2 regions of the Nocardiopsis sp. NPDC006938 genome follow, and region 1 is predicted to be linked to the other one. Evidence: predicted binding sites of a transcription regulator. Region 1 holds the regulator's gene; the other holds the start of a gene.

The links. Region 1 encodes HrcA, which represses chaperone genes, less so after heat shock. Its sites were predicted from a motif close to TTGGCACTCTCNNNNNGAGAGTGCCAA; they were not measured.
Region 2: groL (chaperonin GroEL) is a predicted target of HrcA. The motif match lies at 8,802-8,828, and genes of this name have one in related genera.

Annotation. Positions count from the first base shown of each region.
Region 1 covers NZ_JBIAGA010000001.1:308,252-319,104, reverse strand. Annotated here, with positions in the region: gene hemW (radical SAM family heme chaperone HemW) at 103-1,335, shown strand; gene ACFYL4_RS01470 (DUF4870 domain-containing protein) at 1,416-2,024, opposite strand; gene ACFYL4_RS01465 (DUF4870 domain-containing protein) at 2,055-2,384, opposite strand; gene ACFYL4_RS01460 (DUF3097 domain-containing protein) at 3,096-3,935, opposite strand; gene hrcA (heat-inducible transcriptional repressor HrcA) at 4,113-5,126, shown strand; gene ACFYL4_RS01450 (DUF397 domain-containing protein) at 5,268-5,450, opposite strand; gene ACFYL4_RS01445 (helix-turn-helix domain-containing protein) at 5,440-6,258, opposite strand; gene ACFYL4_RS01440 (hypothetical protein) at 6,430-6,729, shown strand; gene ACFYL4_RS01435 (hypothetical protein) at 6,726-6,959, shown strand; gene ACFYL4_RS01430 (hypothetical protein) at 7,200-8,153, opposite strand; gene ACFYL4_RS01425 (hypothetical protein) at 8,336-8,518, opposite strand; gene ACFYL4_RS01420 (Lsr2 family protein) at 8,530-9,078, opposite strand; gene ACFYL4_RS01415 (hypothetical protein) at 9,120-9,377, opposite strand; gene ACFYL4_RS01410 (hypothetical protein) at 10,399-10,758, opposite strand; gene ACFYL4_RS01405 (hypothetical protein) at 10,842-10,853, opposite strand, start outside.
Region 2 covers NZ_JBIAGA010000003.1:312,614-323,466, forward strand. Annotated here, with positions in the region: gene ACFYL4_RS06890 (S8 family serine peptidase) at 1-538, shown strand, start outside; gene ACFYL4_RS06895 (class I SAM-dependent methyltransferase) at 770-1,561, shown strand; gene ACFYL4_RS06900 (GrpB family protein) at 1,675-2,280, shown strand; gene ACFYL4_RS06905 (trehalose-6-phosphate synthase) at 2,527-3,975, opposite strand; SAM riboswitch class I at 4,263-4,403, shown strand; gene thrC (threonine synthase) at 4,417-5,676, shown strand; gene ACFYL4_RS06915 (ubiquitin-like small modifier protein 1) at 5,741-6,019, shown strand; gene ACFYL4_RS06920 (PadR family transcriptional regulator) at 6,116-6,721, shown strand; gene ACFYL4_RS06925 (ATP-binding cassette domain-containing protein) at 6,863-7,834, shown strand; gene ACFYL4_RS06930 (ABC transporter permease) at 7,831-8,646, shown strand; gene groL (chaperonin GroEL) at 8,993-10,624, shown strand; gene zwf (glucose-6-phosphate dehydrogenase) at 10,735-10,853, opposite strand, start outside.

The sequences.
Region 1 (10,853 bases):
GGGACCGGTCGCGGGGGCCGCGCGGGGGCCCGGCGACGCGTCGGAGGCCGCCCCCGGACCCGGGGTGTCAGGGCACGTCGCCGGGTCGGTGACACTGGAGGCATGCCATCCGTAGCCCTCGACGGCGAACCCGTGCCCCGGACCGGGGAACTCCCCGCAGACTCACTCGCCGAACTCGGCGGCCGCCCACTCGGGTTCTACGTCCACGTGCCCTTCTGCGTCACCCGCTGCGGCTACTGCGACTTCAACACCTACACGGCCGACGAACTCGTCTCCCGTGACGGCACCGCCACCGCCTCCCGGGAGACCTACGCCGGGCAGGCCGCGGCCGAGGTCGCCCTGGCCGACCGCGTCCTGACCGGCGAGCGGCCCCTGGTGAGCACCGTGTTCGTCGGGGGCGGCACCCCCACTCTGCTCTCCCCGGAGGACCTCGGACGCGTCCTCGGCGAGATCCGCGACCGCTTCGGGCTCACCCCCGACGCGGAGGTCACCACCGAGGCCAACCCCGAGACGGTCGACCCCGACTACCTGGCCCGCCTGCGCGAGGCCGGGTTCACCCGCGTCTCCTTCGGCATGCAGAGCGCCCGCCCCCACGTCCTGCGCGTCCTGGAGCGGGGCCATACCCCGGGCCGCCCCGAACAGTGCGTGGCCTGGGCCCGCCAGGCCGGGTTCGAGCACGTCAACCTCGACCTCATCTACGGCACCCCGGGGGAGAGCGACCAGGACTGGGCCGCCTCCCTGGAGGCCGCCATCGGTGCCGGGCCCGACCACGTCTCCGCCTACTCGCTCATCGTCGAGGAGGGCACCCGGCTCGCCGCCCGCGTCCGCCGGGGCGAGCTCACCGAGCCCGACGACGACGCCATGGCCGACCGCTACCTCATGGCCGACGAGGCCCTCTCCGCCGCCGGGTACACCCCCTACGAGGTGTCCAACTGGGCCCGCAGCACCGAGGGCCGTAGCGCCCACAACATGCTCTACTGGACCGGCGGCCACTGGTGGGGGGTCGGCCCGGGCGCGCACAGCCACGTGGGCGGGACCCGCTGGTGGAACGTCAAGCACCCCGCCGCCTACGCCGCCCGCCTGGCCGCCGGCGACAGCCCCGCCCACGCCCGCGAGGTGCTCACCGAGGCCGAACGCCGGTTCGAGCGCGTCCTGCTGGAGCTGCGCGTGGACGGAGGCTGCCCGCTGGAGCTGCTGGACGCCTCGGGGCTGGCCGCGGCCGAACGCCTGGTCGGTGAGGGGCTCCTGGACGCACGGGCGCACGCCGGGGGCCGGGCCGCGCTGACCCGCCGCGGCCGCCTGCTCGCCGACGCCGTGGTGCGCGACCTCACCTGAGGCGCGCCCCGCACCCGACACGCACACGAAGGAGGGGCCCGGCACACGGCCGGGCCCCTCCTCACGCGTGGAACGTCGGGCTACTTCACCCAGGTGACGTCCATCGGGTACCGGGCCCACTCACCCCGGTCCACCGCCGACGCCGCGCGGAAGCCGGAGACGATCGAGAAGATCAGCAGGGCGAACCAGGTCAAAACGCCGATGAGCAACCACGCCAGGACGCTGGAGACGAGGTAGCCGATCAGCATGACCAGCTGGAAGCTGAGCGCCCGGGCGGCCTGGTCGCGCACGTAGGGCGACTCGTCCTTCTTCGTGATGTACACGATGAGCGGCAGGAGCCAGCCGAGGAAGCCACCGCCGATGTGGGCGAGCTTCGCCGAGCTGCGCTCCGCCTCGCTCGGCACGTAGGAGCCGTAGCCCTGGGCGCCGGGCTGCTGGTAACCGCCGTACTGGCCGGGGGGAGGCGGGTAACCGCCCGGCTGCTGGTAGCCGCCCTGGGGGTAACCACCGGGCTGCTGGTAGCCGCCCTGGGGCGGCGGCGGGTAGCCGCCGCTCTGCTGGCCGGTGTAGGGAACGGGAGGACCACCGGGAGCGGCGCCCTGCTGCGGGTAACCGGGCGGGGGCGGGTAGCCCCCGGACTCGCCCTGACCGTAGGGGTCGTGGGGGTTCGGGTTGTTCGGGTAGGACATGGTGGTTCCTTGGTGTATGGGAGCGGGCTACTACTTCAGGAGCCGGATGCTCACGGGGTAGCGGTACCAGATCCCCTTGTTGGCTCCGGACGCCCCCAGGACGCCGAAGACGATGCAGGCGATCCACACGAGGGCGATCAGCAGGTAGCCGATCCAGGACAGGCTGGGGAAAAAGATACCCAAGCCGAAGAACACGACGCCAGCGAAGACGTAGGGGATCAGCATAGTGATCTGGAAGTTCGCCGCTTCCGCCGCGTGGTGGCGCACGAACGGAGACCGCTCGCGCCGGGCGAAGTAGATCGCCAGCGGCGGTATCCAGCCGAGGAAGGCGATGACGAACCCGGTCAGGTGCGCGAGCATCGAGGCCGTGACGGGGTCGCCGTCGCCGGGGGCGGTCGGGCCCTGCGGGGCGGTGTAGCCCTGGACCCGCGTTTGCTGCTGGTACGGCTGGCCGTAACCGGCCACCGCGGGGGCCTGTGGGAACTGCGGCGGTTGCGGCGCCTGGGGCGGCTGGGGTGCCTGGGGTGAGGCGCCGGTGTGCGTGGCCCATTCCTGCCGCTGCCCGGCGGTGTGCCCCCATCCGGTCTGGGCCCCGGACTGACCGTACGCCGCTGGCCGCTGGCCGCCGGTCGGCTGGTTCCAGGCGGGCTGCGCCCCGGTCTGCGGCCCCGGAGTCCGACCCTGGTGCGGCTGTCCCCAGCCCCGCTGCTCACCGCTGACCTGCGGGGCCCGGGGGCCGCCGTGGGCCTGGTCGTACGCCTGGGCCCGCTGTTGGTGGGAGGGCGCTCCCCAGCCGGGGTGCGGCCCGCTCTGGGGGGCCTGGGCGTGCTCCTGGACCTGCCGGTCGGCGTCGGACCCGTCCCGTTCGGCTCGCCCGCCGCTGCGCTCCGACGGGTTCGGGGGCGACTGCGGCCGGCCCTGGGGGTCATCCGGCGACGGATGACTGGACGGGGTCTCGCTCATGCTCTCCCTCGACTCCGCTGTTGGGTGCGCTGGGCGCGGTGCTGACCGGACGGACGGGACCGGGACGCCGGCCCCGAGACCCCATCAGACCACGCGCTCGCGACAATCCTAGTGTTCCGGGGCGTGCGGTCCCGTGACGAAGTCGATGAGCTCCTCCACCCGGCCCAGCAGCGACGGTTCGAGGTCCCCGTAGCCGCGGACCGATCCCAGGATGCGGCGCCAGGCCTCCCCCGTCTCCATCCGCCACCCCAGGGCGTCCACGACGCCCTCCTTCCAGGGCAGCCCCTTCGGGACCTCGGGCCAGGCTCCGATCCCCACCGAGCCCGGGCGCACCGCCTGCCACACGTCCACGTAGGGGTGGCCGACGACGAGGACGTCCGCGCCCCGCACGCGCTCGGCGATCCGGCTCTCCTTGGACCCCGGCACCAGGTGGTCCACCAGCACCCCCAGCCGCCGTCCCGGCCCCGGGGCGAACTCCGCCACCACGGCGGGGAGGTCGTCGACCCCCTCCAGGAACTCCACGGCCACGCCCTCCACCCGAAGGTCGTGCCCCCACACCTTCTCCACCAGCTCGGCGTCGTGGGCGCCCTCCACGTAGATCCGGCTCTCCCGGGCCGTGCGGGCCCGCGCGCCGGTCACCGCGATCGAGCCCGAGGCGCTGCGCAACGGACCCCGCGGCGCCGCCGCCGGGCGCACCAGCGTCACCGGCTCGCCGTCCACCAGGAAGGCGGCCGGGCCCAGCTCGAACACCCTGCGGCGCCCGCCCCGGTCCTCCAGGGTCACCGCGACCTTGTCCCAGGACACCACGGCCCCGCAGAAGGTCTCGTCGGCGTCCTCCACGACCAGGTCACGGGTGAGGGGTATCTCGCGCACCGCACCCTTCTTCGGTCGCCGCCAGTCTCCCGCCAGAACGTCGCGGCCGTAACGGCCGGTTCCCTTGGTAACCACGGTGGTGCAGTCTACTGGTGCGGGGCCCGCGACACCCGTGGGCGGTGGCGCACGTCGCCGGTCCCGCAGGGAAGAAGCGCCCCCCGTCACGGTGTTGCTGCGAGCGGGTAGCCGGGAGGGTTTGCGCCCGGGCATAGAATTAGCACTGAGAACCTTGGAGTGCCAGGAGGTGGCGAGTTGCTGGATGAGCGCAAGCTCGCGGTCCTGCGTGCGGTCGTCGAGGACTTCGTCAACACCAACGAACCCGTGGGTTCGCGGGCGCTGGCGGACCGCCACCCCCTCGGTGTCTCCCCGGCGACCATCCGCAACGACATGGTCGCGCTGGAGGAGGACGGCTACATCACCCAACCCCACACCAGTGCGGGACGGGTGCCCACCGACAAGGGCTACCGGCTCTTCGTCGACCGGCTCTCCTCCGTCAAGCCCCTCTCGGCGGCCGAGCGCAGGGCCATCGAGTCCTTCCTCGGCGGCGCCGTGGATCTCGACGAGATCGTCGCCCGCACGGTCCGGCTGCTCGCGCAGCTCACCCGTCAGGTGGCGATCGTCCAGTACCCGTCGCTGACCCGCTCGTCGGTCCAGCACGTGGAGCTGGTGCCGCTCGGCGGCCAGCGCATCATGATGGTCGTCATCACCAACACCGGCCGGGTCGAACAGCGTGTCATCGACGTGCTGGGCTCGGTCAGCGAACACGTGGTCGACGACCTGCGCGCCATGCTCAACCGCGCCATCGCGGGCAAGCACCTCGGCGACGTGCCGGACGCGGTGGAGGACCTGCCCGCCCAGGTCGCGCCGGAGGACCGGCCGGTCGCGGTCGCGGTCCTCACCGTCCTGCTGGAGAGCCTCGTGGAACGTCACGAGGAGAAGATCGTCCTGGCGGGCACCGCCAACCTCGCGGCCGTCGACTTCGCGGCCAGCCTGCGCGAGGTGCTGGAGGCGTTGGAGGAGAACATGGTCCTCATCCGACTGCTCGGCGAGGCCAAGGACCCCTCCATGCTCACGGTGCGCATCGGCGCGGAGAACTTCCACGAGGGTCTTCGGTCCACTTCCATCGTGTCGGCCGACTACGGTGTGGGAAACCAGTCGCTGGCCAAGATCGGAGTGGTGGGACCCACCCGTATGGACTACCCAGGGACCATGGGCGCCGTCCGTGCGGTGGCCCGGTATGTCGGACAGATTTTGGCAGGACAGTAACTCAGTGGCCCTGTGACCTGTGCCGATGACCTCCAGCAGGGGGTTGAACGCTCTGAATATACCTTGCCGGTACGACATTGCGAAGCCCCCTGCCCAAGTGGGGGTCAGGGGGCTCTGAGAGGGCTTCTGAGGGGTCTAGCGCTACTTGGCCCTGACAACCCCGAGGAAGGCGCTCCACTCGCTCTGTGAGGCTTCCAGGTGCCCCAGGTGGCGGTTCTGGGTGTCTCGGACAGCAGCCCCCTCACCAGTGGCCTTGGCCTCAACGCAGTTTCCACCGTTGCCATGCGAGTAGCTGGATTTCTTCCAACCATCGTTAAGCCCCATCTTGGGACCCCCTTCGGATCTCATACAGCCGCTTGAGCGACTTCTCTACCGACAGAGCCGCACCTTGTAGGTCTCCAAAGAGCCTATCGAACCTCCTTACCACCTTCGGATCAGTCACCATCGAACCCGAGATCGCATCCTCCACGTACAGCGTGTCCGGCCTGTCAGCGAAGGTCAGCAGCGAGAAGGAGGAGGTTGAGGGAGGCTGTTCACACTCCGGGGGGATGATGTGCAGCCGAACGTTGGTCTCCACCGCTTCCACCAGCCGATCTAGCTGGTTAGCCATGATCTCTGGTCCCCCGATACGTGCGGTCAATGCAGCCTCATTGAGGATCAGCACCATTCGTGGAGCCTGGTCAGACTTCCACAGCAGTTGCCGACTCATGCGGCCTTCAACGGTTTCCTGGATTTTCCCATCAGTCTCAAGAGGATTGTTGGCCTTGATGAGGGTGTGAGCGTAGGGCTCTGTCTGGAAGAGGCCAGGGATGACTACGGTCTCAAACTCTCGGATGAGCACAGCCCGGGGCTCAGCCTTGACCCGCTCACCAAGCCACTCGGGGTAAGCCTTGCGGTTGCTCAGCCGTTCCCAGAGAGACGCAAGCTCCCCACCAGCTCCTACCAGCTCATCCAACTGGACAGCCATGTCACGGCTTGGCCAGTAGGTTCCCTTCTCGAATCCCGAGATCAGTGAATCAGAGCAGTTCAGGACCACCGAAAGGGACACTTGGGTCTTACCTGACCCAGAACGGAATCGCCTGAACTCGGTTCCCCACTCCTTGGCATGTGGCTTGACCTGCCTCTTTGCCATTTTTCCACCTTTCTGAAGCAGAATCTCAGCAGCCGCTACCGCTTCTGTCAGATTTTCGCACCTCTCCAATAACCCTAGGTTCTCCACGCCTTGTCTCGGAAGATCAGAACTCAGCCCGGGGCTTTCGGGCAGCTCATATGGGGCTTTCGGTACCAGTGGGGGGAAGCAGACATGACGACAACGAGGGAAGCAGCGAAAGCACTCTGCCTGGAGCTGGACAAGCTTGGGCTCAAACCACTGCCTCAGCCGAACATGGTGATCCTGGTGAGGAAGGAAACCCAAGAGCAGCCGATCAGGCTCATGAGGACCGATGCCGGTGAGTGGTGCTGGTGGTGGTGCTGGGAGCCCTACCGCACTGACGACAACTGGGAGTACGAACTTGCCGTTCCCGTAGGCCAGGAGCAGGAGCTTGCTAAGCGCCTGGAGAACGTGCTCAGCCTCTCGGCTCTGGAAGAGAAGGTCATCAGGTGAGTCACACCAGGGTTCGGTATGAGGCCACGGTGCCAGCGAAGCTGGGGGAGGCTCTGAACTTCCTCGGGCTGGAAGGTGTGGAGTTCCCCGAAGGCCCGAAGAAGCTCCATGCCTCAGCGATCGGCCTCCTGAACCTCTCCGAGAGGGGGACGCTCTTCCGTTGCTCCAGAGGAGCCGTAGTGGTCAGGGCAGACCACACCATGATCACGTTCTCCAAGCTTGATCTGTGAGAGCAAAACCCCGGACCCTAATCCCCCGTAGCCGAAGAGCCCTCTCCCAAATTAACTTCCCCGGGGAGAGGGCTCTTCTCTGTGTTTGCCACTTAGAACCACGCTATGAGCACGTCATCACGGGTTTCAACCCCCTTGAATTCCGAGGATCTTCGGGGGAGATTCAAGGGATGTTCGAGGGTTATTCAGGGGAGATTCAGGCTTGCTTCGGGGGAGTTCAGGGTAAATTCAACACAATGGTCAATCATTGTTAATGAGGTAATCGAAGCAATCCTGGCAGATTACTTCGTGCTCATCAGGGATGTACAAGCCGAAGCACTGGGAGCACTGTTCCAAGTTGCGAATGTAGTCGCCGCATCCAAAGCAAGCCGCTTCGGGATGCTTCTCCCCAAAGAGGGAAACGTTTCGCACAAGCATCTCTTCGGCGCAGTGAGGGCAAGTTTCCGTTGGATCATCAGCCCCACGGGAGATGTCTCTTGGGGAAGCCTCTAGAACGATGTCCACGAACTCATCAAAGAGGTCTTGTGACTGGCTCCACTCCCGAGAGCAGTACCGGCATCGGAGTTCGTTGGGGTCCAGAGGTAGTGCCAACTGTGTGCAGTTCGGGCACTGGGGAATAGCAAAGTCTGTCTTCATCAGCTCAGGCCTGATTCGGCTCAGCCTCTGCTCAACGAACCTCTTGATTTTGCTAGTGCCTTCCCGGATCTCGTCAAGATCGGCGTGAAGAGTTTCAAACTCCTCTTCAAGGAACCGGATCAGGAAGTCCAAGACCTTCACCGATAGCGCTTCCAGGGCTGCTGTTGAGTTGGTGTCACCCCAGTGCTGTAAGGCGTTCCTTCGGTTGCTGAGAAGGTCGATCCCAGTCTTCTCCCCTTTGGTGATTTTCACTCCGAAGTCCCGCTTCAGAACCTTGATGGCTACTTTCAAGGAGATGCTTCGGAATCTGCCAGCTTGAAAATCTTCATAGCTGGTCTCATCAGGGTCCTCAACTACGTGTTGCCAACCCTCTTGCCAAAGACGGTGTTTGAGGATCACCTCAACAGCACCATGAAGATGCAGGATGACGTACTTCAGATTCCTGGGGTTGTGCTTAGCCTCATGGCTGAGCAATAGATCGATGACGCTGTAGAGGTAATCGACACCGTTTGTGATGGGTGGGAAATGGAAGTCCTGCCCATGTTGGCTCTTGCTCACGAGGGGTCCGTCTCTTGCCGAGTCCGATGAGGGAACAAGGATGCACCTTTCCCAGGAGGATTGGTAGAGACTTCGGGGGATGCCCCCAGGACGTCTCCAGGGGCACGGAAAGGCCCTTCCATGGGAACTCCTCCAGGAAGGGCCTCCCAGTGGTGCTACGCGGCTCTCAGGGCCTTGCAGGACTACTTCTCGTCAACTAGGGCCTTGAGTTCGGTCTGGAGCACTCTCCTAGTGAACTCTGCTTCCTTGGTCTGAGCCAGGGTGGCGAGAACCTGAGCCAGCTCCGTCTTCCCCGCATAGGCGTTGTCCAGCGCCAACTGACCCAGCTGGGTGCTGCTGAGAGTCTTGTAATCGTGTGTGGGCATCTCTCGACCTCCTATGCCTTGGCCTTCAGGTCAGTCCGAAGCCGAGTGAAGTCCACAGCGCTGATGTCGTCCTGGGGAAGCTCAGACTCCTCCTCCAGGACGCGCTGAGCCCACCTGGTGAACTCCGAGTCAGAGAGCATCGTGGCCTTGGCCGGACCCTCAGAGGACATAGAGCCAGTGGACAGGAGCTTCAGGGCCTTGCCCTGGGCACCAGCCGTGGGGGAGGGGGTACCGGACTGGTACGCCTCCAGGATGCCGTTGGGGATACGTCCACGCTCGTTGACCGGGTAGCCGTTCTCCTTGGCCCATGCCCGGATGTGCTGAAGCTCCTGGCGAGACTGAGTAGACCGGGGGTTGGCTGCCTTGGCTCGGGAGAGGGGCTGAGACTGCTTCCTCCTACCGGCCTCCAGGAAGGGGCTCAGGGCCTCTCTCAGCTTGGTCTGGTTGGCCTGTGAAAGGTCGATCTCATAGGCGTTGGTGTCCAGAGTGAACTGAACCGTGCCCTCTGCCTCAGAGCCGTCTAAGTCATCCACGAATGTGACGACTTGCTTACGCACCATGTAGTGCCTCCCCGTGATTGGTTTCGGGCATCCTATCGGCCTTACGGAGCCTGCTCTTCCGCGTTCTCAAAGTCTCCCTCAGGGAACCTCTCCATCAAGCTCTTCACAGCTTCTAGGTCAGTGAGACCACTGTCACGCCATGAGTTTTCCGACGTCAGATGAACGTTGGGTTCGCGATAGACGACCACGATCACATGGGGATCAGGCTCGCTTTGGTTGAAGTCCCGCTTCGTCGTTTCAATGAAGAGATAGATGTACCCCTGCTCTTCGATCATCTGGAGGTATTCGTTATGTGTCATGGGGAGAGAATAGACCATCAGAAGGTGAAGATGCTGTAAGGACACAGGGATCTCCAGGGGGTTCTTCGCACTCAACAGGTAGTTCTCTGCTCACAAGTCCGGGTTCTCTGTCACTGAGCAAGAAGCCCGGTATCTCTGTGACCCTCCAGAAAAACGGACCCCCTCCTTTGAGATGTCTGGATATAGAGGGTGTTCCCCAGAACGATTTCCATTCTCTCTAGGGGGTAGGGGGTCACTGCATAAACATCCCTATGCCCTAAGCGGCTCTACAATGAACGCTGAGCGCCTTTCGTGTCGAATGGAGTAAAGGGGTAGGGTAAGGGCTCATCGTGCCTCAGAATTGATCTGACAGCCATGCAGGGCCATTCAAGGGCATTGAGTGTCGAATGCAGTGAGTTTGGTGCTCTGTCGGCAACGCTCAGGACTCTGTGTCGCTGACCTGCTGATATGCAGACGACTCGTGAGTATGCAGGCAGATGGAAATATGCATAGCCACAGGTAGAGCGCTGTGTAACGGCATGACTGCGAATCCTAACTACCGATAACGTTCGCTTATCGGGGGTCAGAATGCAGTGAGTTGACCTGGGGATATGTGCCAGGAAGCCCCAGGAGGCAGTCAGTCTGGGGGTTAGGTCGGGGGATCAGGGCACTGTAATACCCCTTGGGGGTATCTGATCAGGCAAGACGTCCTGAAGAGTGGTTGGATACCCCTGGGGGTATGCGGCAAAAGGGTGGGGGTATTCGTCGCCTTGGAGTGTGGATGAGTATGCAGTCAGGTGCATAGTTGGCATTGATGGGATGAATATTATTCAGGATCAATGAATGAATATCGGACAGCACAAAAGTCAATATAGTGATATCAGATTCTTGATGGGGTGTTATAGCACCAAGGGCAAAGCCAGGAAATTCAGAGCAGACACGCAAGGATTCAGCAGTTAGAATCAAATGAGTGGAAGAGTGATCTCCGAGTTCCTATGGGTCAAACACGAAGAAGCCCCGAGCATGTAGCCCAGGGCTGTACCTACTTCTTTTTGGGAGGCTTGGGCTTCTCTTCAGCCCAGGAGATCTTTACTGCCTCGGACGCATCAATCTGCCTGAGGATGTTCTCCGTGAACTCCTGCGGGTTGAGAAGTCTCTCCCCATGGATCTTCACGGGACCCTTTCCATCCTGGGGTACCTCTACCCGAACGTTGGACCTCTTGGTCTTCAACCAGGTGATGACGACCTTAGACAGAGGGACTGTGAAGGCACTCGCAAGCGCAGTCACCATCACGATGTCGGTGAGGTTCGTCGGGTCTGCACTCTCCTGAAGGAGGGCATAGCGTTTCTCTTCGGGCTCAGGCCAGTCCTCGGGCCACGTGTCGTACTCATCTACGTTCATGGGGATCACGCTAGTGGTGGGGGAGAGTTGGTGTCTCACTCTCCCCCGATTTCCCCTGACTCGGGAGCATGGATCTCAGGGCCTCAGGAAGCAGT
Region 2 (10,853 bases), on a different contig from region 1:
CGACTCCCCGCCCGCCTCGGCGATCGGGCTCCTCGCGCCCGGCGCGGAGCTGTCCACCGCCGGGCCCGACATGGGCCAGGTCGACGTGACCGGAACGCCCTACGCGGCGGCGGTGGCCGCGGGCGCGGCGGCCCTGCTCAACTCCGAGTACCCGCAGCTCGGCTCCGAGCAGCTCCGCGCCGCGCTGGTGGAGGGGGCGCAGCAGGGGACCGAGGGACTGTCCTCCCTCTACCTGCCCGCCGCCGTCGAACAGGCCTCCGGCGAGGCCCAGGACATTCCGCTCGTCGACGACGACCTGGTGCAGGACGACTCACCGACCGTCCCGGTGTGGATGTGGTTCGCGCTCGTCGGCGTGGTACTGGCGCTGATCGTCATCCTGCTGGTGCTGTGGGTGCGCCGGAGCACCAAGGACCCCTACGGGGTGGAGGCCGAACGGCGCGAGGAGGACCAGCGCCTCGCGGCCGAGCGGGCCGAACAGGCCAAGGCGGAGGAGCGCCCCTCCCGGAGGAAGAAGGGCGGGCGCCGCCGCAAGACGTAGCCGTCGAGACCTCCGCCGGGCCGTCGCGGCCCCGTGGTGAGGCGCCGGACCCGTGGGGGAGGGCCGTGGCAGACCGGGCGAAAGTCCCGTGACGCCACGGCTTCTCGTTGGTTAGGGTGCGTGCGGAACCACCCCGCCCCCCGGGGGACTCGAGTCGAGTCCCCGGGTCGGCGGGCGCCTCGTTCCGGTACACACCCTGACTCGGCACACACCTCGACGGCGGGAGCCACCATGGTCCGAACACACGACGGTAGCGCGGGCGACGCGGACTACGGGGTCATCTCCCGCACGTACACGGACCACCGTCAACCGGAACCGAGGATCGCCGCGCTGGTGCACGCGGCCCTGGGCGGTGCCCGGACGGTGCTCAACGTCGGTGCCGGGGCCGGGTCCTACGAACCCTCCGCCCTCGACGTCACGCCGGTGGAGCCCTCGTCCAGCATGCGCGCCAGACGCCCCGCGCACCTGGCCCCGGCGGTCGACGGCACCGCGGAGTCGCTTCCCTTCCCCGACGGCTCCTTCGACGCCGCCATGACCACCTTCAGCGTCCACCAGTGGTCCGACACGGCCCGCGGACTCGCCGAGGTCCGCCGGGTCACCACCGGGCCCGTGGCGGTGCTGACCTGCGATCCGGCCCTGGTGCGCGACTTCTGGCTGTACGACTACTGCCCCGAGGTCCTGGACACCGAGGCCCGGCGCTACCCGGCGCCGTCGGCCCTCGCGGAGGGGCTGGGCGGGACGACCACGGTCACCCGCGTGCCGATCCCGCTCGACTGCTCGGACGGGTTCAACGAGGCCTACTACGGACGCCCCGAGCTGTTGCTCGACCCCGGTGCCCGCCAGGCCTGCTCCGCCTGGAGCTTCGTCGACGAGGACGCGCACGCCCGCTTCCACGAGCACCTCACCCGCGACCTGCGCGACGGCACGTGGGACGCGCGCCACGGACACCTCCGCGAACTCCCCGAATGGGAGGGCTCACTCGTCCTGGTGGTCTCCACTCCGGACGGGCCCAGCGCGGTGTGACCGTCGCGTTCGGTCAGGGCGTTCCGACGTTCGGTGACGCACGAATGCGCGTGCATATGTAAGGCACGCGGAAAGCCTTGACGCGGGTGCGACGGGAGACAAGGCTTTGTGGAATGTCGCCCCTCGAAACGCCCTCTCTGCCCTCCCGAGGAGATAAGCGGGTCGTGTCCGACCCGATGGCACGCAATCTGGTCAACGGTCGCGTGCGCCTCTCCGACCCCGACCCGAAGTGGCCCTACCTGTTCCGCCAGGAGGAGTCCCGCATCCGGGGAGCCCTCGGCGACCGCGTACTGACCCTGGAACACGTCGGCTCCACCTCGGTGCCCGGCCTGGCCGCCAAACCGTGCGTGGACCTGGTCATGACGGTCGCCGACTCCGCCGACGAGTCCGCCTACCTCCCCGACCTGGAGAGGGTCGGGTACGCGCTGGTCATCGCGGAACCCGACTGGTTCGAGCACCGGGTGCTCAAGGGGCCCAACGTCAACCTCAACCTCCACGTGTTCGGCGCGGGGTGCGAGGAGGTCGACCGGATGCGGCTCTTCCGCGACTACCTCGCGGCGGACGCCGGGGCGCGCGAACGCTACACCGCCGTCAAACGCGAGCTGTCCGAGCTCACCTGGAAGCGCATCCAGGACTACGCCGACGCCAAGTCCGACATCGTCACGGAGCTCCTGGCCGAGGCCGAGGCATGGCGCGCGCGAACCCCGGGCCAGGGCTGAGACCCGCCCCGGGCGCGCCCGCGTGAGCCCCGGCGGTGCCGACCCGACACCGCCGGACGGCGTGGACACGGCGCGCCGACCGGCGGCCCGTCCCCCGCGACCACGTCCTGACCGATGACCACCGCCCGACCGGTCCTGAACCCACCGGGGCGGTGCCGGGCACCGATCCGCTTCGGGGCCCGGCCCGGTTCCGTCAGGGCGCGTCGTCCCGTCCCGGGCACGGGTGCCCCCGGCGTCCCCGCCTGCTCAGGCGCCGCCCACGCGCAGGGACCGCAGCTGCTCCTGGAACCACCGGCGCGGAGGCAGCGCCACGGCCGCCTCGGCCAGCCGCTCCCGGCGCTCCTTGCGTTCCGGAGCGGGCATCGACAGCGCCCGGTGCAGCGCCTCCGCGGTCTCCACCGTGTCGTAGGGGTTGACCAGCAGGGCGTCCGCACCCAGCTCGTCCGCCGCGCCCGCCTCACGTGAGAGCACCAGGACCGAGTCCCGCTCGGACAGGACCGGGCCCTCCTTGGCGACCAGGTTCATGCCGTCCCGGATCGGGTTCACCAGGAGCACGTCCGCGATCTGGAACGACGCCAGCGATCGCGGGTAGTCGTCGTTGACCTCCAGCACCAGCGGGGTCCACTCCGGCGTCGCGAACTCCTCGTTGATCTCCCTCGCGGTCCGCAGCACCGCGTCGGTGTACTCCCGGTACTCGGGTACGTCGCCCCGGCTGGGGTAGGCGAAGGCCAGGTGGGTGACGCGGCCGCGCCACTCCGGGTGCGCCGTGAGCAGCTCGCGGTACGCCTCCAACCCGCGCACGATGTTCTTGGAGAGCTCGGTGCGGTCGACCCGGACGATGAGCCGGGTGTCGCCCACCGCCTCGCCCAGAGTCCGCCTGCGGTCGGCCACGGCGGGATCGGACGCGCTCTCCCGCAGGCCGGTCTCGTCGGCGCCCAGCGCGTGCACGCCCACCTGGACGACCCGGCCGCCGTGCTCCACGGTGCCCCGTTCGAGGTCGACGTCGGCGCGCAGGACCTCGGCGCAGCAGCGCAGGAACGCGTTCGCCCACCGCGGGCTGTGGAACCCCAGCCGGTCGGCGCCGAGCATCCCCTCCAGCAGTTCCCGGGCCACCTGGTCGGGCAGCATGCGGAAGTACTCCGGCGGGGCCCAGGGCGTGTGCGAGAAGTGCGCGATGCGCAGGTCGGGGCGGCGTGCCCGCAGGATGCGCGGCACCAGCGCCAGGTGGTAGTCCTGCACGGCCACGCGCGCGTTCTCGGCGGCGCCGCCCACGAGGGCCTCGGCGAAGGCGTTGTTGTAGGCGGTGTAGTCCTCCCACAGGCGTCGGAACTCCGAGCCGAAGGAGGGCGAGTTCGGGGTGTCGTAGAGCAGGTGCTGCACGAACCACAGGGTCGAGTTGGCCACCCCGGTGTAGGCGCCGGAGAAGGTCGTCTCAGGGAGTTCCAGCATGTGGACGCGCATGCCGTCGAGGTCGTGCGCGCGGTCCAGTCGGGCCCCGGGTGCCTCGGCGGCCGCCCGGCGGTCGGCGTCGGACAGGGCGGCGCACACCCAGAGCCCGTCGATCTCGGAGGCCACGGAGATCATTCCCGAGACCAGGCCGCCCCCGCCCCGACGGTGCTCCAGGGAGCCGTCGTCGGCGGTGGAGAAGGAGACCGGCCCCCTGTTGGAGGCGATGAGGATCTCGGCCTTGTCCACTGGTCGTCCTCTCGACGAAGGATGGGTCGTGGTTCACGCTCCCCCTAGGTCTCGCCTGGAGCCGGTGACCCCAAACCCCCTCGGGGGCAACGGTGGACACCGTCACACCCGTGGAGGAGCCGCCGTTCGCACCCCCGGAACGCACCGGCTTCCCGCCCCTGGCGGACACTTCCGTCTCACCATGTGGGAGGAGTTGTGTAATCCGGATCACCCGGCGTGGAAAACGGGTCGCATCCTCGGTTACAGTGACGGTGCGTTCTCGAAGGAGAACCGCCACAACTTCATATTGCTCATCCAGAGGGGTGGAGGGACCGGCCCTGCGAAGCCCCGGCAACCATCTCGACATGTGGAACCGCGATCACCGCGTCCCGTCGAGACAGGTGCCAACTCCGGCCTGGGGTCAAGGTGGCCACCAGGAAAGATGAGGGGAGACGCCTCGCCATGGCGATTGCCGCCGCCGAACCCACCTCCGTCCGCGCCTTCGGCCCGGGAACCGCGCTGTCCTGTCGGGAGTGCGGGGAGCGCTACGAACTCTCGCCGATCTTCGCCTGCCAGTTCTGCTTCGGCCCCCTGGAGATCGCCTACGACTTCGGGACCGTCACCCGCGAGCAGATCGAGAGCGGCCCCAAGAACATCTGGCGCTACCGCTCCCTCCTCCCGGTCCCCGACAACGTGGCCGACCTGCCCAACATGAACCCCGGCCTCACCCCCCTCGTCAGGGCCGACCGCCTCGCCGCCGAACTCGGCCTGCGCTCCCTGTACGTCAAGGACGACTCGGCCAACCCCACGCACTCCTTCAAGGACCGGGTCGTCGCGATCGCCGTCGAGGCCGCCCGCACCTTCGGCTTCACCACGCTCTCGTGCTCCTCCACCGGCAACCTCGCCGGTGCGGTGGGCGCCGCCGCCGCGCGCGCCGGGTTCGACTCGTGCGTGTTCATCCCCGCCGGTCTGGAGGAGGGCAAGGTCGTGATGGCCGCCGTGTACGGCGGGAAGGTCGTGGCCATCGACGGCAACTACGACGACGTCAACCGCTTCTGCTCCGAGCTCATCGGCGACGAGGCCGGGGAGAGCTGGGGCTTCACCAACGTCAACCTGCGGCCCTACTACGCCGAGGGCTCCAAGACGCTGGCCTACGAGATCGCCGAGCAGCTCGGCTGGCGCCTGCCCGAGCAGATCGTCATCCCGATCGCGTCCGGCTCCCAGCTCACCAAGATCGACAAGGGCTTCCAGGAGCTGATCCGGGTCGGCCTGGTCGAGGACCGCCCGTACAAGGTGTTCGGGGCGCAGGCCACCGGTTGCTCGCCGGTCGCCCGCGCGTGGGCCGAGGGGCACGACGTCATCCAGCCGGTCAAGCCGGACACGATCGCCAAGTCGCTGGCGATCGGCAACCCCGCCGACGGCCCGTACGTGCTGGACATCGCCACCCGCACCGGCGGTTCGATCGAGCACGTCGGCGACGACGAGATCGTCGACGCCATCAAGCTGCTGGCCCGCACGGAGGGCATCTTCGCGGAGACCGCAGGCGGCGTGACCACCGGAGTCCTGCGCAAGCTGGTGCGCGAGGGCACGCTCGACCCCGAGGCGGAGACGGTCATCGTCAACACGGGTGACGGGCTCAAGACCCTCAACGCCGTCGACTCGGGCGTCACCGCCACGATCAAGCCGTCCCTGGAGGCCTTCAAGGCCGAGGGCCTGGCCTGATCCCCGGGCCCGCGCCCGCACCCACCACCCCGCGCAGCACCCACGTCCCAGGAGTACGAACACCATGAGCGTCAGCGTCCGCGTGCCCACCATCCTGCGCACCTACACCAACGACGTGTCGGAGGTGACCGCCGAGGGCGGCACCCTGGCCGAGGTCCTCGACGACCTGGAGGCCAACCACCCGGGCATCCGCGCCCGCGTGCTCGACGACAACGGCAAGGTCCGCCGCTTCGTCAACGTCTACGTCGGTGACGAGGACGTCCGCTTCGACCAGGGCCTCCAGACCGAGGTCCGGGACGGCCAGCAGATCTCGATCATCCCGGCCGTCGCCGGGGGCTGCTGACCCCGAGGCACCACACGGACGGGGCGGGCGCCGGAGGGCGCCCGCCCCGTCCGTGTGCCCGTCCCCTCGTAACCTGGGAGGAGGACTCTTCCGGGGATGAGGGTGGCGATGTCGGCGACGCGGTTGTTGGTGCTCGGTGTGGTGCGCATTCACGGGCGGGCGCACGGGTACCGGGTGGGCCGTGAACTCATGGGGTGGGGTGTCGAGGAGTGGGCCAACGTGAAGTGGGGGTCCCTCTACCACGCTCTGCGCAAACTCTCCGAACAGGGCAAGCTCCGTGAGTTCGTGGCCGAGGGGGAGGCGTCCGGCCGGACCTCCTACGAGGTCACCGAGGACGGTGAGGCCGAGTTCCACCGGCTCCTGCGCAAGGCGCTGAGTTCGACCGAGGACGAGGCCCTGCTGTGCGCCGGTGTCACCCTGATGATCGCGCTGACCCGCGCTGAGGCGATCGGCCTGTTGCGGCAGAGGTTGGCACGGTTGGAGGAGGACGAGGCCGAGCTGCGCGCGTCGATGGACCTGCCCGACTCCGAGTGGGGCAAGCCCCCACACGTGCGCGAGCTGTTCCGGTTCTGGTCGTACTCGCTCGACTCGGGCACGGCATGGACCCGGCAGCTGATCTCCTCCCTTGAGACGGGGAGGTACGTCATGGCCGACGACGGACCTGACGACGGTCCCCGGCAGCCGGGACCGCTCCCGGTCTGAGCTGCCCGAGACCCTCGCCCGCCGCGGCGCTGCCCCGCACCGGGTCCCCTTCTGGGACCCACGCCCACGTATTCAAACTTGAACATCCCTTCGGTGTGGTGCATCATGTCCCCGTATTCAAGTTTTAATACGGAGGGCTCGATGATCCGCACACAGGAGCTGACCCGGCACTTCCGGATCGGCAAGGAGACCGTCGAAGCCGTGCGCGGCGTCGACATCGAGGTGGCCGAGGGGGAGGCCGTCGCGCTCCTCGGACCCAACGGCGCGGGTAAATCCACCACCCTGCGCATGCTCACCACGCTTCTCGAACCCACGTCCGGGAGCGCCACCGTCGCCGGGCGCGACGTGCGCGCCGAACCCGCCGAGGTGCGCCGCCGGATCGGGTTCGTCGGGCAGGGCCACGGCGCCGGGGAGGACCAGCGGGTCCGCGACGACCTCCGCACCCAGGGCCTCCTGTACGGCCTGGACCGCCGCGCCGCGGGACGTCGCTCGGACGCCCTGCTGGAGATGCTCGACCTCACCCCCGCCGCCGGGCGCGAGGTCGCCAACCTCTCCGGCGGTCAACGGCGCCGACTCGACATCGCCATGGGCCTGGTCCACCACCCAGATCTGCTCTTCCTGGACGAACCCTCCGCGGGTCTGGACCCCCACAGCCGGGCCAACCTGTGGGAACACGTCGCACGGCTGCGCGCGGAGTTCGGCACGACGATCGTGCTCACCACCCACTACCTGGACGAGGCCGACTCCGCGGCAGAACGGGTCCTGGTCATCGACCACGGCCGCGTGATCGCCGACGGCACGCCGGAGGAACTCAAGGGGCGCGTCTCCGGCGACCTGGTCGGGCTCGCCCTCGCCGACGAGGACCAGGCCCGCGCGGCCGTGGGCGTGGCCGAGCGGATCGCCCCGAACGGCGACGCCGGGGTCCATGACGGACCCGGGGCCCAACACGAGGTGCGGTTCAGGGTGGAACACGGAGACGCGGTGCTCCCCGAACTTCTGCGCGCCCTCGACGCCGCGGGCCTCGACGTGCGTGCCGTCCAGGTGCAGCGGCCCACCCTGGACGACGTGTTCCTGACCCTGACCGGCCGCAGTCTGCGCGAGGAGGACCAGTGACCGCCGTCGACCGGACCGCGACCGTGCCCGATGCGCCCACACGGGCGGCCGGAGGATTCGCGGGGGTGCTGCGCGACACCGGGACCGTCCTCGCGCGCCAGGCGCGACCCGTCCTGGGGCGGCCGTTCATGATCGTCTTCGGAATGCTCCAGCCACTGCTGTACCTGGTGCTGTTCGCGCCACTGCTCACCGGGCTGGCGGGGGCCGAGGGCGAGAACCCGTGGCAGTGGTTCGTGCCCGGCCTGTTGGTGATGCTGGCCCTCTTCACCGCCGGGTTCGCCGGGTTCGGCCTGTTGCCGGAGCTGTCCTCGGGCGAATTCGAGCGGATGCTGGTCACCCCGGTCAGCCGGGTGGCGCTCCTGCTCGGCCGGGTCCTGGGCGATCTCGCGACCATGCTGGTCCAGATGGCGCTCATCCTCGTGCTGGTGCTGCCGTTCGGATTCCGAACCACCGTGCCCGGCGCACTCGCGGGATTCGCCCTGCTCGCCGTGCTGGGGATCGGGCTGGCCACACTGTCGTACCTGGCCGCGATGGTCGCCAAGCACACCTACGTGTTCGCCCCGATCGTCCAGACCGTGATGGTGCCCCTCATGCTCCTCTCGGGTCTGCTCCTGCCGATGGAGCTGGCCCCGGGGTGGCTGTACACGCTGTCGCGGTTCAACCCGGTGGCGCATGTGGTGGACGCCGCCCGGGTGCTCTTCGACGGCGGTCCGTGGGACGGCACGGTCCTGCTCGGTTGGGCGATGGCGCTCGGACTGGCGTGCGTAGCGATGGCTGTGGGCGCACGCTCGATGCGCCGCCTCAACGGCTGAACGGGCGGACCCCTGGTCATCGGGCCGGTGACCGCCCGGCCACCGGTTCCTCCGGGGGTCCGTCCTCTGTTCGCCGAGCGCTCAAACCCGCACGTCGGGGGATGTTTCGCCTGGTCAGTGTGGTTTCTCCGATCGTCGAAATCGTGACCACATCGTTTGCACTCTCCAGGGTCGAGTGCTAAAAAAGGGAGTGGTTAGCACTCACCTTCACCGAGTGCTAACCGGATCGAGGCTGCGAGATCGCGGACCTCCGGCAGCAGGGTTGCCGGAGCGGAAGCGGTCGTCCGTCGCGGGCGCACGCCTCGTCCCATCGCGTATCAGCCCGGTTACGGGAGGACAGAACTCAATGGCAGCCAAACTGATCGCGTTCGACGAGGAGGCCCGTCGCGGCCTCGAGCGCGGCATGAACCAGCTCGCGGACGCCGTCAAGGTCACGCTCGGCCCGAAGGGTCGCAACGTCGTCCTGGAGAAGAAGTGGGGCGCCCCCACGATCACCAACGACGGTGTCTCCATCGCCAAGGAGATCGAGCTCGAGGACCCGTGGGAGAAGATCGGGGCCGAGCTGGTCAAGGAGGTCGCCAAGAAGACGGACGACGTCGCCGGTGACGGTACGACCACCGCCACCGTCCTGGCCCAGGCGCTCGTGCGCGAGGGTCTGCGCAACGTCGCCGCCGGCGCCAACCCGATCGGCCTCAAGCGCGGCATCGAGGCCGCCGTGGCCCGCATCAACGAGGAGCTCGGCAACCTCTCGAAGGACGTCGAGACCAAGGAGCAGATCGCCTCCACCGCCTCCATCTCCGCTGGTGACACCCAGATCGGCGAGACCATCGCCGAGGCGATGGACAAGGTCGGCAAGGAAGGCGTCATCACCGTCGAGGAGGGGCAGACCTTCGGGCTCGAGCTGGAGCTCGCCGAGGGCATGCGCTTCGACAAGGGCTACATCTCGCCCTACTTCGCCACCGACCTCGAGCGCATGGAGACGGTCCTCGAGGACCCCTACATCCTCATCGTCAACTCGAAGATCTCCAACAACAACGAGTTCCTGCCCGTTGTCGAGAAGGTCCTCCAGTCCGGCCGTCCGCTGATGGTCATCGCCGAGGACGTCGCCGACGGCGCCCTCCAGACCCTCGTGGTCAACAAGATCCGCGGCACCTTCAAGTCCGTCGCCGTCAAGGCCCCGGGCTTCGGTGACCGCCGCAAGGCCCAGCTCGGCGACATCGCCGTGCTGACCGGCGGTCAGGTCATCACCGAGGAGGTCGGCCTCAAGCTCGAGAACACCGAGCTCGACCTGCTCGGCCGCGCCCGCAAGATCGTCGTCACCAAGGACGAGACCACCATCGTCGACGGTGCCGGTGACGCCACCGCCATCGCCGGTCGCGTGAACGAGATCCGCAACGAGATCGAGCGCACCGACTCCGACTACGACCGCGAGAAGCTCCAGGAGCGTCTCGCGCGCCTGGCCGGCGGCGTGGCCGTCATCAAGGCCGGTGCCGCCACCGAGGTGGAGCTCAAGGAGCGCAAGCACCGCATCGAGGACGCCGTTCGCAACGCCAAGGCCGCGGTCGAGGAGGGCATCCTGCCCGGTGGCGGCGTCGCGCTGCTCCAGGCCAGCGTCCCCGCGTTCGAGAAGCTGGACCTCGACGGTGACGAGGCCATCGGCGCCGACATCGTGCGTCGCGCCATCGCCGAGCCGCTCAAGCAGATCGCGGTCAACGCCGGTCTCGAAGGCGGCGTCGTGGCGGACAAGGTCAAGAACCTGGAGCCCGGGTTCGGCCTGAACGCCGCCAGCGGCGAGTACACCGACCTGTTCAAGGACGGCGTCATCGACCCGACCAAGGTCACCCGTTCCGCCCTGCAGAACGCGTCGTCCATCGCTGGTCTGTTCCTGACCACCGAGGCCGTCATCGCCGACAAGCCGGAGAAGGCCGCGGCTCCCGCCGGCGACCCGACCGGTGGCATGGGCGGCATGGACTTCTAGCAGGTCCGTGACACCGGGCGCGAGCCCGTAGGCGCCTGAGGTCGATACGCGACCTCGCCCGCGACGACCGGGCGGCCCCACCAGGGCCGCCCGGTTTCGCTCGTCCCGGGTCACTCCCCGGCCGCGCCCTGGGGCCGGATCGCGTCGGCCAGAGGATGCCAGCCCCGGTCACCGGGAAGGACCCGCGCCGACTCCGGCCCGTAGGAGCCCCGGGGATAGGGCTCGGGCC